Regions from separate parts of the Bradyrhizobium sp. Leo78 genome, predicted to be linked through region 3. Evidence: riboswitches for the same ligand, from Rfam matches in the RefSeq annotation. Region 3 holds a riboswitch; each other region holds the start of a gene.
What was found. A riboswitch is a leader RNA that binds a small molecule or an ion and turns the genes downstream of it on or off. The one in region 3 is predicted to bind cobalamin.

Region 1: another riboswitch for cobalamin. It lies ahead of AC5ZG1_RS29445 (TonB-dependent receptor); the one in region 3 lies ahead of AC5ZG1_RS06835 (DUF1636 domain-containing protein).
Region 2: another riboswitch for cobalamin. It lies ahead of metE (5-methyltetrahydropteroyltriglutamate--homocysteine S-methyltransferase); the one in region 3 lies ahead of AC5ZG1_RS06835 (DUF1636 domain-containing protein).

What each region holds. Positions count from the first base shown of each region.
Region 1 is NZ_JCAMOT010000028.1:78,886-84,131, reverse strand. It holds gene AC5ZG1_RS29460 (ABC transporter substrate-binding protein) at 1-179, opposite strand, end outside; gene AC5ZG1_RS29455 (ABC transporter ATP-binding protein) at 179-952, opposite strand; gene AC5ZG1_RS29450 (FecCD family ABC transporter permease) at 949-1,923, opposite strand; cobalamin riboswitch at 2,106-2,303, shown strand; gene AC5ZG1_RS29445 (TonB-dependent receptor) at 2,416-4,680, shown strand; gene AC5ZG1_RS29440 (hypothetical protein) at 4,765-4,926, shown strand; gene AC5ZG1_RS29435 (hypothetical protein) at 5,040-5,246, opposite strand, start outside.
Region 2 is NZ_JCAMOT010000021.1:110,268-115,513, forward strand. It holds gene ftsH (ATP-dependent zinc metalloprotease FtsH) at 1-310, shown strand, start outside; gene AC5ZG1_RS25050 (hypothetical protein) at 560-757, opposite strand; gene metE (5-methyltetrahydropteroyltriglutamate--homocysteine S-methyltransferase) at 808-3,138, opposite strand; cobalamin riboswitch at 3,246-3,446, opposite strand; cobalamin riboswitch at 3,579-3,797, shown strand; gene AC5ZG1_RS25060 (ribonucleoside-diphosphate reductase subunit alpha) at 3,912-5,246, shown strand, end outside.
Region 3 is NZ_JCAMOT010000004.1:66,427-71,672, reverse strand. It holds gene cobS (adenosylcobinamide-GDP ribazoletransferase) at 1-104, opposite strand, end outside; gene cobT (nicotinate-nucleotide--dimethylbenzimidazole phosphoribosyltransferase) at 105-1,160, opposite strand; cobalamin riboswitch at 1,235-1,415, shown strand; gene AC5ZG1_RS06835 (DUF1636 domain-containing protein) at 1,526-1,975, shown strand; gene cobU (bifunctional adenosylcobinamide kinase/adenosylcobinamide-phosphate guanylyltransferase) at 1,972-2,505, shown strand; gene cobW (cobalamin biosynthesis protein CobW) at 2,509-3,522, shown strand; gene cobN (cobaltochelatase subunit CobN) at 3,541-5,246, shown strand, end outside.

The DNA of each region.
Region 1 (5,246 bases), on a different contig from region 3:
AAGGATTGCCAGGCCTCGCGGGAGTACCGGCTGAGGCCCAGGATCTGCTGGGGATCGGCGAGCGAGAGCAGCAATTGATCGCTGCAGACATTCATCGAGACGATCCGCGGCGGGCTCGCCGCATGCGCGACAGTGGTGGACAAGACGAACGCTGCAAGGCATGCAGCGAGCCGGGCCATCAGATCTCCGCCCAGGGCACGATCACCGTCTCGCGCTGATGCTCGGCGCGGAAGGCGCTGACGCGGAACACATCGGCCATGACCGTTTCCGACAGCGCGTCTGCCGGCGCGCCCTGCGATGCGAGGCGGCCCTGCGCCAGCACCAGCGCATGGTCGGCAAAGCGCGCGGCGAGGCCGAGGTCGTGCGTCACCACGATCACCAGCACGCCCTTGTCGGCGGCGGCACGCAAACCCTTCATGACGTCGATCTGGTGGCGCGGATCGAGCGAGGCGGTCGGCTCGTCCGCCAGGATGATCGGCGCCTCCACCGCGAACACGCGCGCCAGCGCAACGCGGCTGCGCTCGCCGCCGGAAAGCTCGGTGACACGCCGCTCCGCGAACTCCATGACGTCGGCCGCCTGCATCGCCCGCACCACGGCCTCAGTATCGCGCGGGGACAGCCGGGCCGGATCGGTCGCGCCATGCGGGTAGCGGCCGAGCGCGACGATGTCGCGCGCCGGCAGCGGCCAATGCACCATGTGCCCTTGCGGAAGATAGCCGAAGCGCTTGGCCCGTTCGCGCAGCGGCAGCGCGGCAAGCGCCTCGCCTCCCACCTTGATGACGCCGTCGGAGGGAATGAGGCCGGCGAGCGCGCGCAGCAGCGTGGTTTTGCCGGCGCCGTTCGGACCGACCAGCGCGACGAGATGACCGGAGGCGAGTTGCAGCGACACATCGTTGAGCACGCGGCGGCCGGCGAGCACGACGTTGAGGTGTTCTACAACAAGCGCCGTCATGCGACGCCTCCGCCGAGCGCGCGACGCTCGCGCATGATGAGATAGAGGAAGAACGGCACGCCGATGATCGAGGTCAACACGCCCACCTTGATGTCCGACGTCGACGGGATGATGCGCACCGCGATGTCGGCCGCGAGCAACAGCGCCGAGCCGGCAAGCGCGCTCGGCACCAACAGCCGCGCCGGATCGTGGCCGATGACGGGCCGCATCAGATGCGGCGCGACCAGGCCGATGAAGCCGATGGTGCCGGTGACCGCCACCGCGCCACCGACGCCGAGCGCAACGCCTGCGATCACGAACAGGCGCAGGCGGCCGACGTCGACGCCGAGGCTTTGCGCGGTCTCTTCGCCAAGCGTGAGCGCGCGGAACGCGCTGGCTTGCGACAGCAGGATGGCGCTACCTGCCACGATGAACGGCAGCGCCAGCGCGACATGCTGGAAGCTGCGGTCCTCCAGGGAACCGAGCAGCCAGAACGCGATCTCGAGCGCCAGGAACGGATTGCTCGCGAGGTTCATCACCAGCGCCGTCGCAGCGCCCGCAAGGCTCGAGATCGCAAGCCCGGCGAGGATCAGGATCAAGAGGCCCGCATTGCGGCCGGCAATCGCGAGCAGCACGAAGACCGAGCCGAATGCGGCGATGATGGCGGCGACCGGCAGCGCGTAGGAGCGGACATCGGCCAGCCCCAGCGCGATCACCAGCACCGCGCCGAACGCCGCCGATTGCGGCGCGCCGAACAGCGAGGGCGAGGCTAAGGGATTGCGCAACAGGCCTTGCAGCGCCGCGCCTGACAGACCGAGGATAGCGCCGATCGCGAATGCCAGAATGGTGCGTGGCAGGCGGATCTCGCGCACGATCACCTGCGTGACATCGCTGCCGCCACCGAACAACGCCTCGATCACCGTCAGCGGCGACAGCCGCACCGGGCCGGTGCCGAGCGAGATCAGCATCAGCAAGGCAACCAACGCAATCATTGCAACGGTCGCCCCCAACCGCCGCCGCGCGGCCAGACCCGCCGCTATCGTGAAATCATGTGCACTCATCGCGCCCTGCTTCTTGCAGCGAATTCGGTGGCAGACAAGCGACACCGGAACAAAAAAACGTATGAGAGCCAGGGAGCCGCAGTTTCGCCGGGATTGACTCACGTGCCGCCAAAATCCTAGATGGCCGCGACGGTTCCTATCGGGATCAAAAGGGAATGCGGTACCGGGAAACTTCCCGTAAAGCCGCGGCTGCCCCCGCAACTGTATGCGGTGAATCCTTCGTCATATGCCACTGGGAGTCTCGGTCCTGGGAAGGCGACGAAGGGTAACGACCCGCGAGCCAGGAGACCTGCCGTCATACGTGGTCACACGCGACGATGTCGGTCGGGGAGTACAGGCATTTGCTTCACCTGAAGCGCGAAACGCGATGGTGAGCCTTGGTTCGCTGTGACGTGCCACTGACGTCATACCGAGGTCTCGCCGATGTTCTCTGCTACCACAGCCACCAAGCAACGCCGCGCGCTGCTGCTCGCGTCGAGCATGCTGGCGCCCGCTTTGTATGTTTCCGCCGCGCAGGCGCAGGAAGCGCCCTCCGAGCAATTGCCGCCGGTCGAGGTCAGGGCGCCCGGCGACCACAACCGCACCCGCGCCAAGCCCGCTTCCGACGGCACTCCAGGTCCCCGGCGTCCCGCGCCGGGCCAGGTGCCGACCAACGCGCAGCCGGCCGGCGGCGCGGGCGCTGGCGGCGCCGCCGCTGGCGGAGCTTCATCCGGTGGCGGTGGCGGCGGCCCGCAATTTGCCGGCATTGTCGGGACGTCCTCGACCGTGATCACCGCCGACGACATCGCGCATTCGCCGACCCAGGTTCTGGCCGAGATCATCGCGCAGGCCCCCGGCGTGCAGCTTCAATCGCTCTATGGCGGCGTGAACGGCGCCAAGACCTCGGTCGACCTGCGCGGCTTCGGCGCGTTCGCCACCGCCAACACGCTGTTCCTGCTCAACGGGCGACGGCTCAACGACATCGACATGGCGCAGGTGGATCTATCGACCATCCCGCTCGATTCGATCGAGCGCATCGAGATCACCCGCGGCAACAGCGGCGCCGTGCTCTACGGCGACAATGCGATAGGCGGCGTGATCAACATCGTCACCAAGACCGGTGTCGGCGGCCCGCCGGTCTCGATCCGCGGCGAAGCCGGCTATGGCTCCTTCAACCAGCGCATGGCCGCAATCTCGACCGCGATGAATTCGGGACCCTGGTCGGCGTCGTTCTACGGCAACGGCATCAAGTCCGACGGCTACCGCGTGAACAATGCGCTCGACCAGCGCAACGGCGTCGGCAATCTCAACTACACGACGCCGGACCTGAAAGCCTTCCTGACGGTGACCGGCGACGACCAGAAGCTGGGCTTTCCCGGCGGCAGGCTGGTCGATCCTTCGATCGGCGTCAATCAACTCGTCACCGATCGCAAGGGCGCCGCCACGCCGTTCGACTATGGCAACCAGCAGGGCGCGAGCGCGACGGCGGGCTTCACCAAGACGCTCCTGAACGGTGTCGACCTGATCGTCGATGGCGGCTACCGCCAGAAGGACACGCAAGGCGCGTTCTTCGGCACCTCGCCATTCATCAGCGCGGCATCCACCTACAATGACGCCGCGTTGCAGACCTGGTCGATCACGCCGCGGCTGAGCATCAACAATTCGATCTTCGGGATTCCCTCGTCGATCCTGACCGGCATCGACTATTACGATGCAACGTTCCACCAGCAGCGCGGCGCGTTCCGGGGCGTGCCGCCGATCCATACCTACGACCTGTCGCAGCAGTCGCTCGCCGGCTATTGGCAGCACACGGTTGGCCTCTTGCCCACCACCGATTTCTCCTATGGCGCGCGGGTGCAGAACACCTGGCTCAGCGCGCGCGATCGCTACGATCCGAACGCGCCGTTCGCCTTCGACGCGCAGGCGACGCCGCTCGACCAGAGCGAGACCAATTACGCGCTGCATGTCGGCGTCGAGCATCGCTTCACCGAAATGTTCTCGGTGTTCGCCCGCGCCGCGCACGCGTTTCGCACGCCCGATGTCGACGAGCGCACGTCCACCGGACCCGCGTTCGATGCGGACTTCAACCCGTTGCCGCAGAATTTCCAGTTGAAGACGCAGACCTCGCACGACGTCGAAGCCGGCTTCCGCGTCAAGACGGGCCGCTTCCAGGTGCAAACCAGCATCTACAACATGGACCTCGAGAACGAGATCCATTTCAATCCGGTGCTGTTCTACAACATCAACCTCGATCCGACCCGGCGTTATGGCTCCGAGACGCAGGCCTCGCTGCGGGTCAGCGATACCGTCTCGCTGCGCGGCGGCATGGCTTACACGCGCGCGGTGTTCCGCGAGGGACAGTTCGCGGGCAACGATGTGCCGCTGGTGTCGCGCTACACCGGCAATCTCGGCGTGACCTGGAATATCTGGGACAACTATCTCGTGTTCGATGCCACGCTGCGCGCCTGGAGCTCGCGCGTCATGGACAACGACCAGGCCAATACGCAAACGCGCATTCCGGGCGATGCGACGATCGACCTCAAGCTCAGCGGCGCCTATGAGCATTTCTTCTGGTCGGTCAGCGTCAACAACGTCCTGAATGCGCTCTATTACGACTACGCCATCGCCTCGAACTTCACGCCCGGCCGCTTCAGCGCCTATCCGCTGCCGGGTCGGACTTTCCTGGTGAAGGCCGGCGCCACGTTCTGAAGCGATCGGCCGGTCCGCGAGCCACGCGCGGACCGGCTTGTTCCGCCCGAATCAGCCATTATGTCGTGATGGCGGGAGATCGACATGGGCGGGATCGGGAAGAGAAGCCAACCTCCGAAGCAGGAAGGCGGCAAGCCAATGCCGCCGCCTCCACCTGCGCGTCACGACGAAGACGACGACTACGAAGACGGCGACATCGCCACACCGAAGCGCGATCGCTACGGCCCCGACGACGAGCCGTTGTAAGACGCTTCGCGTCATTGCGAGCGCGGAATTGTAGGGTGGGCAAAGGAGCGCAGCGACGTGCCCACCATCAGGCACTCCGCTCGCAATGGTGGGCACGCTTCGCTTTGCCCACCCTACGACGGCTGATGCAGTCCCGCGAAATCGTCGCGCTCGATCTTGCGGATGCTCTTCACATCGAGCAGATGCGCGCCGAAGCCGCCGCGAGCGACCGTCTTTGCCAGTTTCGGCGAGACCAGAGTGAGGCCGACCGTCATCGTCAGCGGCACGGCGCTGAGCCAGTCGAGCCGCACCGGCGTCAGCTCCTCGGTGCTGGCGTTGTA
Region 2 (5,246 bases), on a different contig from region 3:
CCAGAACGCCTCGGAGGCGACAGTCCAGAAGATCGACTCCGAGATCAAGCGCCTGGTCGAGGAAGGCTACAACGAGGCGACGCGAATCCTCACCGAGAAGCGCGCCGATCTCGAAGCACTGGCGAAAGGCCTGCTCGAGTTCGAGACGCTGACCGGCGACGAGATCGTTGATCTCTTGAAGGGTAAGAAGCCGAACCGCGAGTCCGTGCTCGAGCCGACCACGCCACGTGCCTCCGCCGTGCCGCCTGCCGGCAAGTCGCGTCCGCGCCCGGATCCGGAGCCCGGCCTGGAGCCGCAGCCGCAGGCGTAAGCGCGATCAGAGAGCAAGACGTACAGAAGCCCGGCCTAGTGCCGGGCTTTTGCTTTGGCGATTGCTCCACACTCCATCGTCGTCCCGGGCTTGCGTGCCGCGGCGAAGCCCCTTGGGCGTAGCTGGGGCCCGGGACTCATTCCACAGGCGGCTGTCGTGGCGCGAGCAAGCCGTTGTAGCGGAGCACACTGTAAACGCCTGTGGTTATGGGTCCTTCTTCGCAATGATGTTGCAACCGCCTGCATATCGTCATGCGGTCCCGGGCGTGCCGAGATGCCGGTCCAACATCTGCTCCGGTGTCTCGACGACCTCAATCCTCTCGCCATCGCCACCGACGAAGGCGAGTACGGTGCGCTCGCCGTCGCGCCACATGCTGCCGACGAGCGCGATATTGATGTGAATGGGCTGCTCCGTCTCGAACCTTGTGCATTGAATCCAGAAGCGCATGGCGTTCTCCTCTTCGAGCCGCCGCAGGATAAGAGACGGGGCGGCGCTGTCTAGCCAAGCGACCGCAATTCGCGGGCGGCGGCGACCATGTTGGCGAGCGCCGGGCGCACCTCTTCCCACTTGCGGGTCTTCAAGCCGCAGTCGGGGTTGATCCAGATCTGCGCGTCGGAGAGCCGCTCTCTTGCGAGCTTGAGGAGGTCGGTGATCTCGCCAATGTCAGGCACGCGCGGTGAATGGATATCGTAGACGCCGGGACCGATTTCGTTCGGGTAGCGGTAGTTCCGGAAGGCGTCGAGCAATTCCATTTTCGAGCGCGAGGTCTCGATCGAAATGACATCGGCGTCCATCGCCGCGATGGCGTCGATGATGTCGTTGAACTCGGAGTAGCACATATGGGTGTGGATCTGGGTCTCGTCCTGCACGCCGGAGGAACAGATGCGGAAACTATCGACCGCCCAATCGAGATAGGTCTTCCATTCCGACCTGCGCAGCGGCAGGCCTTCCCGCAGTGCTGCTTCGTCGATCTGGATCATGCCGGCGCCGGCCATCTCGAGATCGAGCACCTCATCGCGGATCGCGAGCGCGATCTGTCGGCACACGTCGCTGCGCGGCAGGTCATCGCGGACGAAGGACCAGTTCAGGATGGTCACGGGGCCGGTCAACATCGCCTTCACCGGCTTTGCCGTCAGTGACTGCGCGAATTGCCACCATTCGACCGTCATCGGCTGCGGTCGTGAGACGTCGCCATAGAGGATCGGCGGCCGGACGCAGCGCGAGCCATAGGACTGCACCCAGCCGAGCTCGGTGAAGGCGAAGCCGGAAAGCTGCTCGCCAAAATACTGCACCATGTCGTTGCGCTCGAACTCGCCATGGACCAGGACGTCGAGCCCGATATTCTCCTGCCAACGGATGGCGCGCGCGGTCTGATGCTGCAGATAGGTCTTGTATGCGGTATCGCTGAGTGCGCCATTGGCATGTGCGGCGCGTGCGTTTCTGACATCGGTTGTCTGCGGGAAGGAGCCGATGGTCGTGGTCGGGAAGCGTGGCAGATTGAACCGCTCGCGCTGCACCTCGGCACGCTCGGCGAACCGGCTGGCACGATGGCGCATGCCGCCATCGATGGCGGCGAGACGCCGGGCAACCTTGGCATCGTGAATCCGCGGTGAGGTCTTGCGCGCGGCCGCGGCGGCATCGGACGCTCGGATCGCTTCGGACGCATGGGCCCGGCCACTTCCAAGCGCCGCGCCCAGCGCGGCAAGCTCTTCGAGCTTCTGCACCGAGAATGAAAGCCAGGTCTTCACCTCGGGATCGAGCTTGGTTTCCAGGGCGAGATCGATGGGTACATGAAGCAGCGAGCAGGATGGCGCGATCTGAATGCGCTCCTTGCCGAGCTTTGCGACGACGGGCCCAAGCTGATCGAGGATCCGGCTCAGATCTGCGCGCCAGACGTTGCGGCCGTCGATCACGCCGAGCGACAGCACCCGTTCTTTCGGAACGTCGATGAGCTCGCCGAGCTGCTGGGGCGCGCGCACGAGATCGAGATGCAGGCCGGCGACCGGAAGATCAAACGCGACCGCACGATTGCCGCCGAGCCCGCCGAAATAGGTCGCCAGCATGATCCTGATGTCCGGCACCGCTTTGGCGATTTCGGAATAGGCGCGCCGTAGGGCTTGCTGCGCGGCGGCGTCCAGATCAAGCACGAGACAGGGCTCGTCGATCTGCACCCATTCCGCACCGCGGGCAGCGAGTTCGCGCAATAGTTCGATATAGACCGGCAGGAGCCTGTCGAGCAGCGACAGCGTGTCGAAATGCGGTTCCTTGGACTTGGCCAGTTTCAGGAACGTGACCGGGCCGACCAGCACGGGGCGGGTCTGATAACCCAGCGCCTTCGCCTCCTCATACTCTTCGATCGGCTTGCGCGATGAGAGTGCAAAATACTGGTTCTTGCGAAGCTCCGGCACCATGTAGTGATAGTTGGTGTCGAACCATTTCGTCATTTCGAGCGCCGCCACGCCATGTGCGTGATGGGCATGTCCGCAGGCCTCGTCATGCGCGTCGGCCTTGGCGCCACGCGCCATCGCGAAGTAGGTCGCAAGCGGCACCGCGCCGCCGGTCCAGCCATAGCTTTCCGGGATAGCGCCGACCATTGCGCAGGTGTCGAGCACCTGATCGTAGAACGAGAAATCGTTCGACGGGATCACGGTGATACCGAGCTTCTTCTGCCGCGCCCAATTGGCCGCGCGCAGCCCGACGCCGGTTTCGATCAGCGTCTTTTCGTCTGACGCGCCGGACCAGAAGCGTTCCAGCGCGAATTTCAGTTCACGGCGCGGACCGATCCGCGGCGTGCCGAGGGACGCAACAACAAGTGAAGTGGAAGATATTGGCTTAACCCCATGAGTTGGGGGCAAAGGCCGTAGTGACACGTCTGGATTCCCTGCGCGAGGTGCGCACGGAATCGCAACCGCACCACCGGGACACCCCGCCCGAGGACGTGTATGTTGTCGAGGCAGGTCTCCTGGCTCGCGGGTCGTTGCTGCGGTCCGGCCTTCCCGAAGCTTTGCAGGCTTCAGTGGCAATTGTGGACCGCGGCTCGCCGCTTACAGTTGCGGGGGCAGCTCCGGCTTTACACCGGCTTCCCTCTTAGCTCCGGAAAAGATCTCTCCGAAGAACCACGACGCGTTCACTTACTGGCAAGATCGCGCGAACGTCAACTCGGCTGACATCACGTGCGCGTGGAGCCGGTTGTTCACAGCGCCAACGGTATCGACCGGAATTTTTGCGCTTCGCCCATACGTCCCATTGACACCATTCCCCAAATCGCACCAGATGTAGCTGTCACGGTCCATCATAACGCAAGGAATGGTGGCTAAGAGGGAAGCTGGTGATCGCGCCTTTCTCGCGAGAATCCAGCGCTGCCCCCGCAACTGTAAGCAGTGAGTTGCTCCCGATTTTAGACGTCACTGATGCGGCATCGCATTGGGAAGACGGGGAGTGACGCCGACCTGCGAGCCAGGAGACCTGCCGCGACAGCAAATAACGTCCACGGGCGGGGTGTCCCGGCGGCCGCTTGCAGGCTCATGCCGGTACGCCGCCGGCATCATCACGCAGCGTCGCCTCCGGCATCCGGCCCCAGCAACATCACGGGGTCTGCAAGATGTCACTCTCTCTCGATCGCGAAACCACCGCGTCACCTCTCATCCACCTGCGCCCCGAATCAATCGCGGCGCCGGAAGCACGGCTGCCGATGCAGGTGATTCGCCGCAATGGCGCGGTGTCGCAATTCGATGCCGGTAAGATCTCGGTGGCGATGACCAAGGCCTTCCTTGCGGTCGAGGGGAATACGGCGGCTGCGTCGCGCCGCGTGCACGAAGCGGTCGAGGAATTGACCGCCGAAGTCGTCGGCGCGCTGTCGCGCCGGATGAGCGAAGGCCGCACCTTTCATATCGAGGACATCCAGGACCAGGTTGAACTGGCATTGATGCGCAGCGGCCATCACAAGGTGGCGCGCGCCTATGTGCTCTATCGCGAGGAGCGGGCGCGGCAGCGCGCCGAACAGCAGGCAACTAAATCCGCAACGGCATCGAGCGGGCCAATCGTCCACGTCACGCTCGCGGACGGCAGCAAGGTGCCGCTCGACCATGCGCGGCTGGCGATGATCGTCGGCGAGGCCTGCGCGGGGCTCGACGGTGTCGACGCTGCGCCTGTCGTCGGGGAAATCCAGCGCAATCTCTATGACGGCATCAGCCAGGAGGAACTCGCGCTCGCCAGCGTGATGGCGGCGCGTACGCTGGTCGAGCAGGAGCCGAACTACGCCTATGTCAGCGCGCGCCTCTTGCTCGACAAGCTCCGCACTGAAGTGCTGTCCTTCGTGCAGGGCGCGCCAACGAAAGCGTCGCAGGCGGACATGGCGGTGCGCTATGGCGAATATTTTCCGGCCTATATCAAGACCGGCATCAGCGCCGAATTGCTCGATCCCGAACTCGGCCGCTTCGACCTGAACAAGCTGGCCGCGGCACTGAAGCCGGAGCGCGATCTTGCGTTCCAGTTCTTAGGGCTGCAGACGCTTTATGATCGCTATTTCCTGCATGTCCGCGGCCACCGGATTGAATTGCCGCAAGCGTTCTTCATGCGCGTCGCCATGGGGCTTGCACTGCGCGAGATCGACCGGGAGGCGCGCGCGATCGAGTTCTACAATCTCCTGTCCTCCTTCGACTTCATGGCGTCGACGCCGACGCTCTTCAATTCCGGCACGCTGCGGCCGCAATTGTCGTCCTGCTTCCTCACCACCGTTCCCGACGATCTCGACGGCATCTTCAAGTCGATCAAGGACAATGCGCTGCTCGCCAAGTATTCCGGCGGCCTCGGCAATGACTGGACGCGGGTGCGCGGGCTGGGCGCCCATATCAAGGGCACCAATGGCGAGAGCCAGGGCGTCGTGCCGTTCCTTAAAGTCGCCAACGACACCGCGATTGCCGTCAACCAGGGCGGA
Region 3 (5,246 bases):
TGCGCCGAGCGGACCAGCCACTCGGAATCAGGCGCATCGTTCGAAGCGCCGACAGGAATGATGGTGAGGAATCGGACCGCGTCGCGAAGACGATCCAGGCTCATCTAGATCCTTCCTTCCAGCACATCGCTGAGGTCGGCGACGTCGGTCAGCAGGCGGGACGCGGCGCGCACCAGCGGGACCGCCAGTAGTGCGCCGGTGCCCTCGCCAAGTCTCATGTCGAGAGCGAGCAACGGCTGTGCCTGAAGTGCCGCCAATACGATATCGTGACCTTTCTCGGCCGACCTATGCGCGAAGACGCAATAGTCACGCGTCGCCGGCGCCAGCCTGACGGCGACGAGGGCGGCGGCGGACGAAATGAAGCCGTCGATGACGACCGGACGGCGATGTGCCGCTGCACCAAGCGCGGCGCCCGCCATCATCGCGATCTCGAGGCCGCCGAATTCCCGGAGTACCTCGAACGGCGCGGTCGCATCGCTGCGATTGGCTGCCTTGTGGATGGCGGCGCGCTTGCGGGCCATGCCTGGCTCGTCCTGGCCTGCGCCGACGCCGATGCAATCATCGAGCGGCGCGGGCGCCAGCCGATGCACCAGCAGCGCTGATGACGCCGTGTTGCCGATTCCCATTTCGCCGAGCGCGACGATGTCGGCCCCAGCATCGATTTCACTGGAAGCTATGGCAAAGCCGGCCGCGAGCGCCTTGTGCGCGTCCTGGGCCGACATCGCTGCCTCACGCGCAGAATTCGCGGTGCCGGTCCGAATCTTGATGCTGAGGAGATCGGGATGGGAAGGCAGCTCGCTGGCGACGCCGGCATCCACGATGCGGATCCCGACATCTGACGCGGCCGCAAAGGCGTTGGCGCTCGCTCCGCCTGCGAGATAAGTCCTCACCATCGCGGCCGTCACGGCGGACGGATATTGCGAAACGCCTTCTTCCGTCAATCCGTGATCACCGGCGAATACGAGCAGAACGGCGTTTTGCAGCGCTGCGGCGGATGGATGCGCGATCATGCCGAGTTGCACCGCCAGGTCTTCGATTCGTCCCAGTGAGCCCGGCGGCTTGGCTTTGCCGTCGATTCGCGCGCGCATCGTTGCGGCAAGCGTCTGATCGAGCGGAGCGATTGCGGGAATTTGCCAATCGGATGGGATTTGGAAGGTCATGGGCTCCTCGTGCGCGCCTTAAGTGACCGAAGCAAACGGGCGGGTCAACTGCGGTTGACCGCCGTCGCGGGGACAGCTAGCGTGGCGGCGATGGTCCTTCCTTCGGGAAGGTGAAAAAGGGAAGTCGGTGCAATGCCGACGCTGCCCCCGCAACTGTAAGCGGCGAGCCAAAGCCGAGGCCACTGGGATGACCGGGAAGGCGGCGAAAGGCGACGACCCGCGAGCCAGGAGACCTGCCATCGCGCATTGTGCTTTGGAGGTTCGTCGGGCGGGGTGCACCGGACGGAATGAGTTCGATGGTCTTCCCCCGTCGAACGCGATCCAACAAAGCTCGCGGCCGTCATGGCCCTGACTTGAGCATCGTGATGGATCGCAACGACGTCGATCAGCAAGATACTGATTCTCGCCCGGGCGAATATTTGCCGCCGACTGCGCCCGGCGGTCCCGTCGTCGTGAGCGTATGCGTCACCTGCAAGACGTCCGAGGGCGTGTTGGCCGGGCCCGCCATGTTCGACGCGATCCGGGTCGCTACAGGCAAACGCGACGCGGCCGTTCAGGTCCGGCGCGTGCAGTGCTTGAGCGTGTGCAAGCGGCCGACCACGGTCGCGGTTTCGAGCTCGGATGGTTACACCTTCCTCTTCGGCGATCTCGAGCCCGAGGGCGCCGGTGCCGTCGCGTCTTTCGTCGATTCCTATCGCAAATCGACCTACGGCCTGGTGCCGTGGCGCGAGCGCGCCGAGATCCTGCGCAAGGGGATGGTGGCGCGGCTGCCGCCCGTTCGCTGGTCACCCGAAGATGGCAGCGCTCCGAAATGACTGATCTCTCGACCACGCTGGTACTGGGCGGCGCACGCTCAGGCAAATCGGCTTTTGCCGAGCGAATGATTGCCGAAAGCGGCCTTGCTCGCGTGTATCTGGCAACAGCTACCGCAGGCGATGAGGAGATGCAGGACAGGATCGCGCATCATCGCAGCAGGCGCGGTTCGGATTGGACGACCGTGGAGGAGCCGTTGGCGCTCATCGATGCCTTGACGCAGGTATCGCGACCCGGCTGCGCGGTCCTGGTCGATTGCCTGACACTCTGGCTCTCCAACTTGATGCTCGCCGGGCGTGACCTCGATGTCGAGGCGAAACGGCTCGCGGAATTTCTAGGCGTCGCCGCAAACCCCGTTGTCCTGGTGTCGAACGAGGTCGGTCTCGGCATCGTGCCCGAAACCAGGCTCGGCCGCGATTTCCGCGATGCGCAGGGCCGTCTCAATCAGATGGTCGCCTCAAGCGTTCCCAACGTCGTGTTCGTCGCGGCCGGCCTTCCGCTGTGGCTCAAACGTTCCCTTAAGGAGTCCTGAAATATGTCCCGTGTTCCAGTCACCGTGCTCACCGGTTTTCTCGGTGCCGGCAAGACGACACTGTTGCGCTCGCTTCTGACGCAAGCCGACGGCCGCCGCATCGCCGTCATCGTCAACGAGTTCGGAGATGCCGGTTTCGACGGCGGTCTTGTCGAGGAATGCGCGGCCAAGGCCTGTGCGCCCGGCGACATCGTCGAGCTGACCAATGGCTGCATCTGCTGCACGGTCGCCGACGATTTCATTCCGACCATGGACAAGCTGCTGACGCGCGACGAGCCGCTGGACGCGATCGTGATCGAGACCTCCGGGCTGGCGCTGCCGCAGCCACTCTTGAAGGCGTTCGCGTGGCCCGCGGTCCGCACGCGCGCAACCGTCGATGGCGTGGTGACGGTCGTCGACGCGTTGGCGCTATCAGAAGGACGCGTCGTGCTCGACGAACATGCGGTCGCGGCCCAGCGCGCCGCGGACGAGGAAATCGATCACGACGACCCGATCGAGGAAGTGTTCGAGGATCAGCTCGCCTGTGCCGACCTCGTGGTCGTTTCCAAGAGCGATCTGGTGTCGCCGGATGTGCTTGCCGGGATCGAAGACCGGCTTGCTGCACAATTGAGGCAAGGTGTCCGTGTCGTACGCTCCCATGGAGCGCTTGCGCCCGACGTCCTCATCGGGATGAAGGCCGATGCCGAGAACGACCTCGCTGCGCGGGCCGGGCATCACGGAGAGGAAGAGGAGCACGATCACGACGATTTCGACAGTATCGTCGTAAGGCCTGCGGCGGCCGAGAGCGTCGAGGCGATGCGCGCACGGGTCAGCGATGTCCTCAGTCTCGCGGGGGTGCTGCGCGTCAAGGGCCATGCGCGCATCTCCGAAAAGCCTGCGCCGATCGTGGTGCAGGCGGTCGGCAGCCGTGTTGAGCTGGCGTTCGCCCGGCCCGACGCCAGGCAGGCCGAGCATCTTGTCGTGATCGGCCTGAAGGGCTTCGACGCCGATGCCGCACGTCGGGCGCTTGCGGGATAGCCTTTCGAAGGGCGATCAATGCATCTGAAACTCGACAGCGGTGGCAGCATCGACGACGGAGATGTCGCTCGCGACCTCGGCCAGGAAACCGCCGACATCGTGATATTGTCCGCCGCGGACAGTGATCTCGCGGCCTTCGGCGCTGCGCATGCGGCATTGCCTGCGGACTTCCCGAGTGTCCGTCTGACCAATCTGCTGGCTCTTGGTCATCCCGCTTCTGTCGATCTCTATGTCGAACGTACGCTCAGCGAAGCCAAGATCGTCGTTCTTCGGATGCTCGGCGGCGAAAGCTATTGGCCGCACGGTGTCGAAAGCCTTCGGCGCGATGCGATCCAGCGCGGGACGTTGTTCGCCTGCATTCCCGGAGAAACCGACTGGAACGCCGCATTGGCTGCGCGCGGCACGCTGGGCGCCGACGAGACCTATGAACTGTGGCGCTATTGTACCGAAGGCGGCATCGACAACGCGCAGTTGGCGCTTTGCTTCGCTGCGAATCTGATCGGCTACGGCAGCAGGCCGCCCTCGGCGCGGCCAATGCCGGCCGCCGGCTTCTGGAACGGCGAACCTGTCACGGACCAACGCCCAAACGCTGCCGTAATCTTCTACCGCGCCCTCGTCGCGGGCGGCGATACCGCTGCGATCAATGCGCTGTGCTCGGCGCTGGGGGCGCGCGATCTCAATGCAGTCGGGCTCTATGTCACGAGCCTCAAGGACGAGCGTTCGATCGCGTTCCTGCGCACGGCGCTCGCCGCGCACCCACCTGACATCATCGTGAACGCAACAGCCTTTGCGACGGCGACCGCGCGCGAGAATGCGGGGATATTGTCCGAGACCGATTGTCCCGTGCTGCAGGTCGCTCAGGCTGGCATGTCCCACAAGAGCTGGGAAAGCTCGACCCGCGGCCTCAATCCGCGCGACCTTGCTATGCATGTGGTCCTGCCGGAGGTCGATGGGCGCATCTTCGCCAATGCCATCGCATTCAAGGAAGCCGGCCAGAGCATTGGCTCCTTCACGCCGACGGCCTTTCGGCCGGTCGAAGATCGCGTGGCGGCGACGGCCGATCTTGCCGCTGCGTGGGTGCGGCTACGCCGTACGCCAGCGAGCCAGCGACGGGTCGCCATTGTCCTCGCCAATTATCCCAACCGCGACGGCCGTCTTGCCAATGGCGTCGGTCTGGATACGCCGCAAAGCCTGATCGGAGTCCTCGCTGCGATGAGGAACGAGGGGTACGAGATTTCCGGGGCACCCGATGATGCGGCCGACATGATGCGGTTGTTGCAGGAAGGTCCGACCAATGCGCTCGGAGACCGCGCCTTGCGGCGTGGTGGCGCATCATGGCCGCTTGCGGAATACGGCGCGGCATTTAGTGCACTCTCTCCCAATGTTCAGCGTGCGGTCACGGAGCGTTGGAATGATCCCGTCCATGATCCGCATGTCGCCAATGGCGTGTTTCGTCTCGGCCTGCATCGCTTCGGCAACGTCGTCGTCGGCGTACAGCCGGCGCGAGGTTACAACATCGATCCCAAGAGCTCCTATCACGATCCGGACCTCGTTCCGCCTCATCACTATCTGGCATTCTATCTTTGGCTGCGCCGCGTGTTCGATGCCCACGCGATCGTGCATCTCGGCAAGCATGGCAATCTGGAATGGCTGCCGGGCAAGAGCACCGGGCTTTCCGCCGATTGCCTGCCGGACGCGGTGCTCGGCCCGTTGCCGCATCTCTA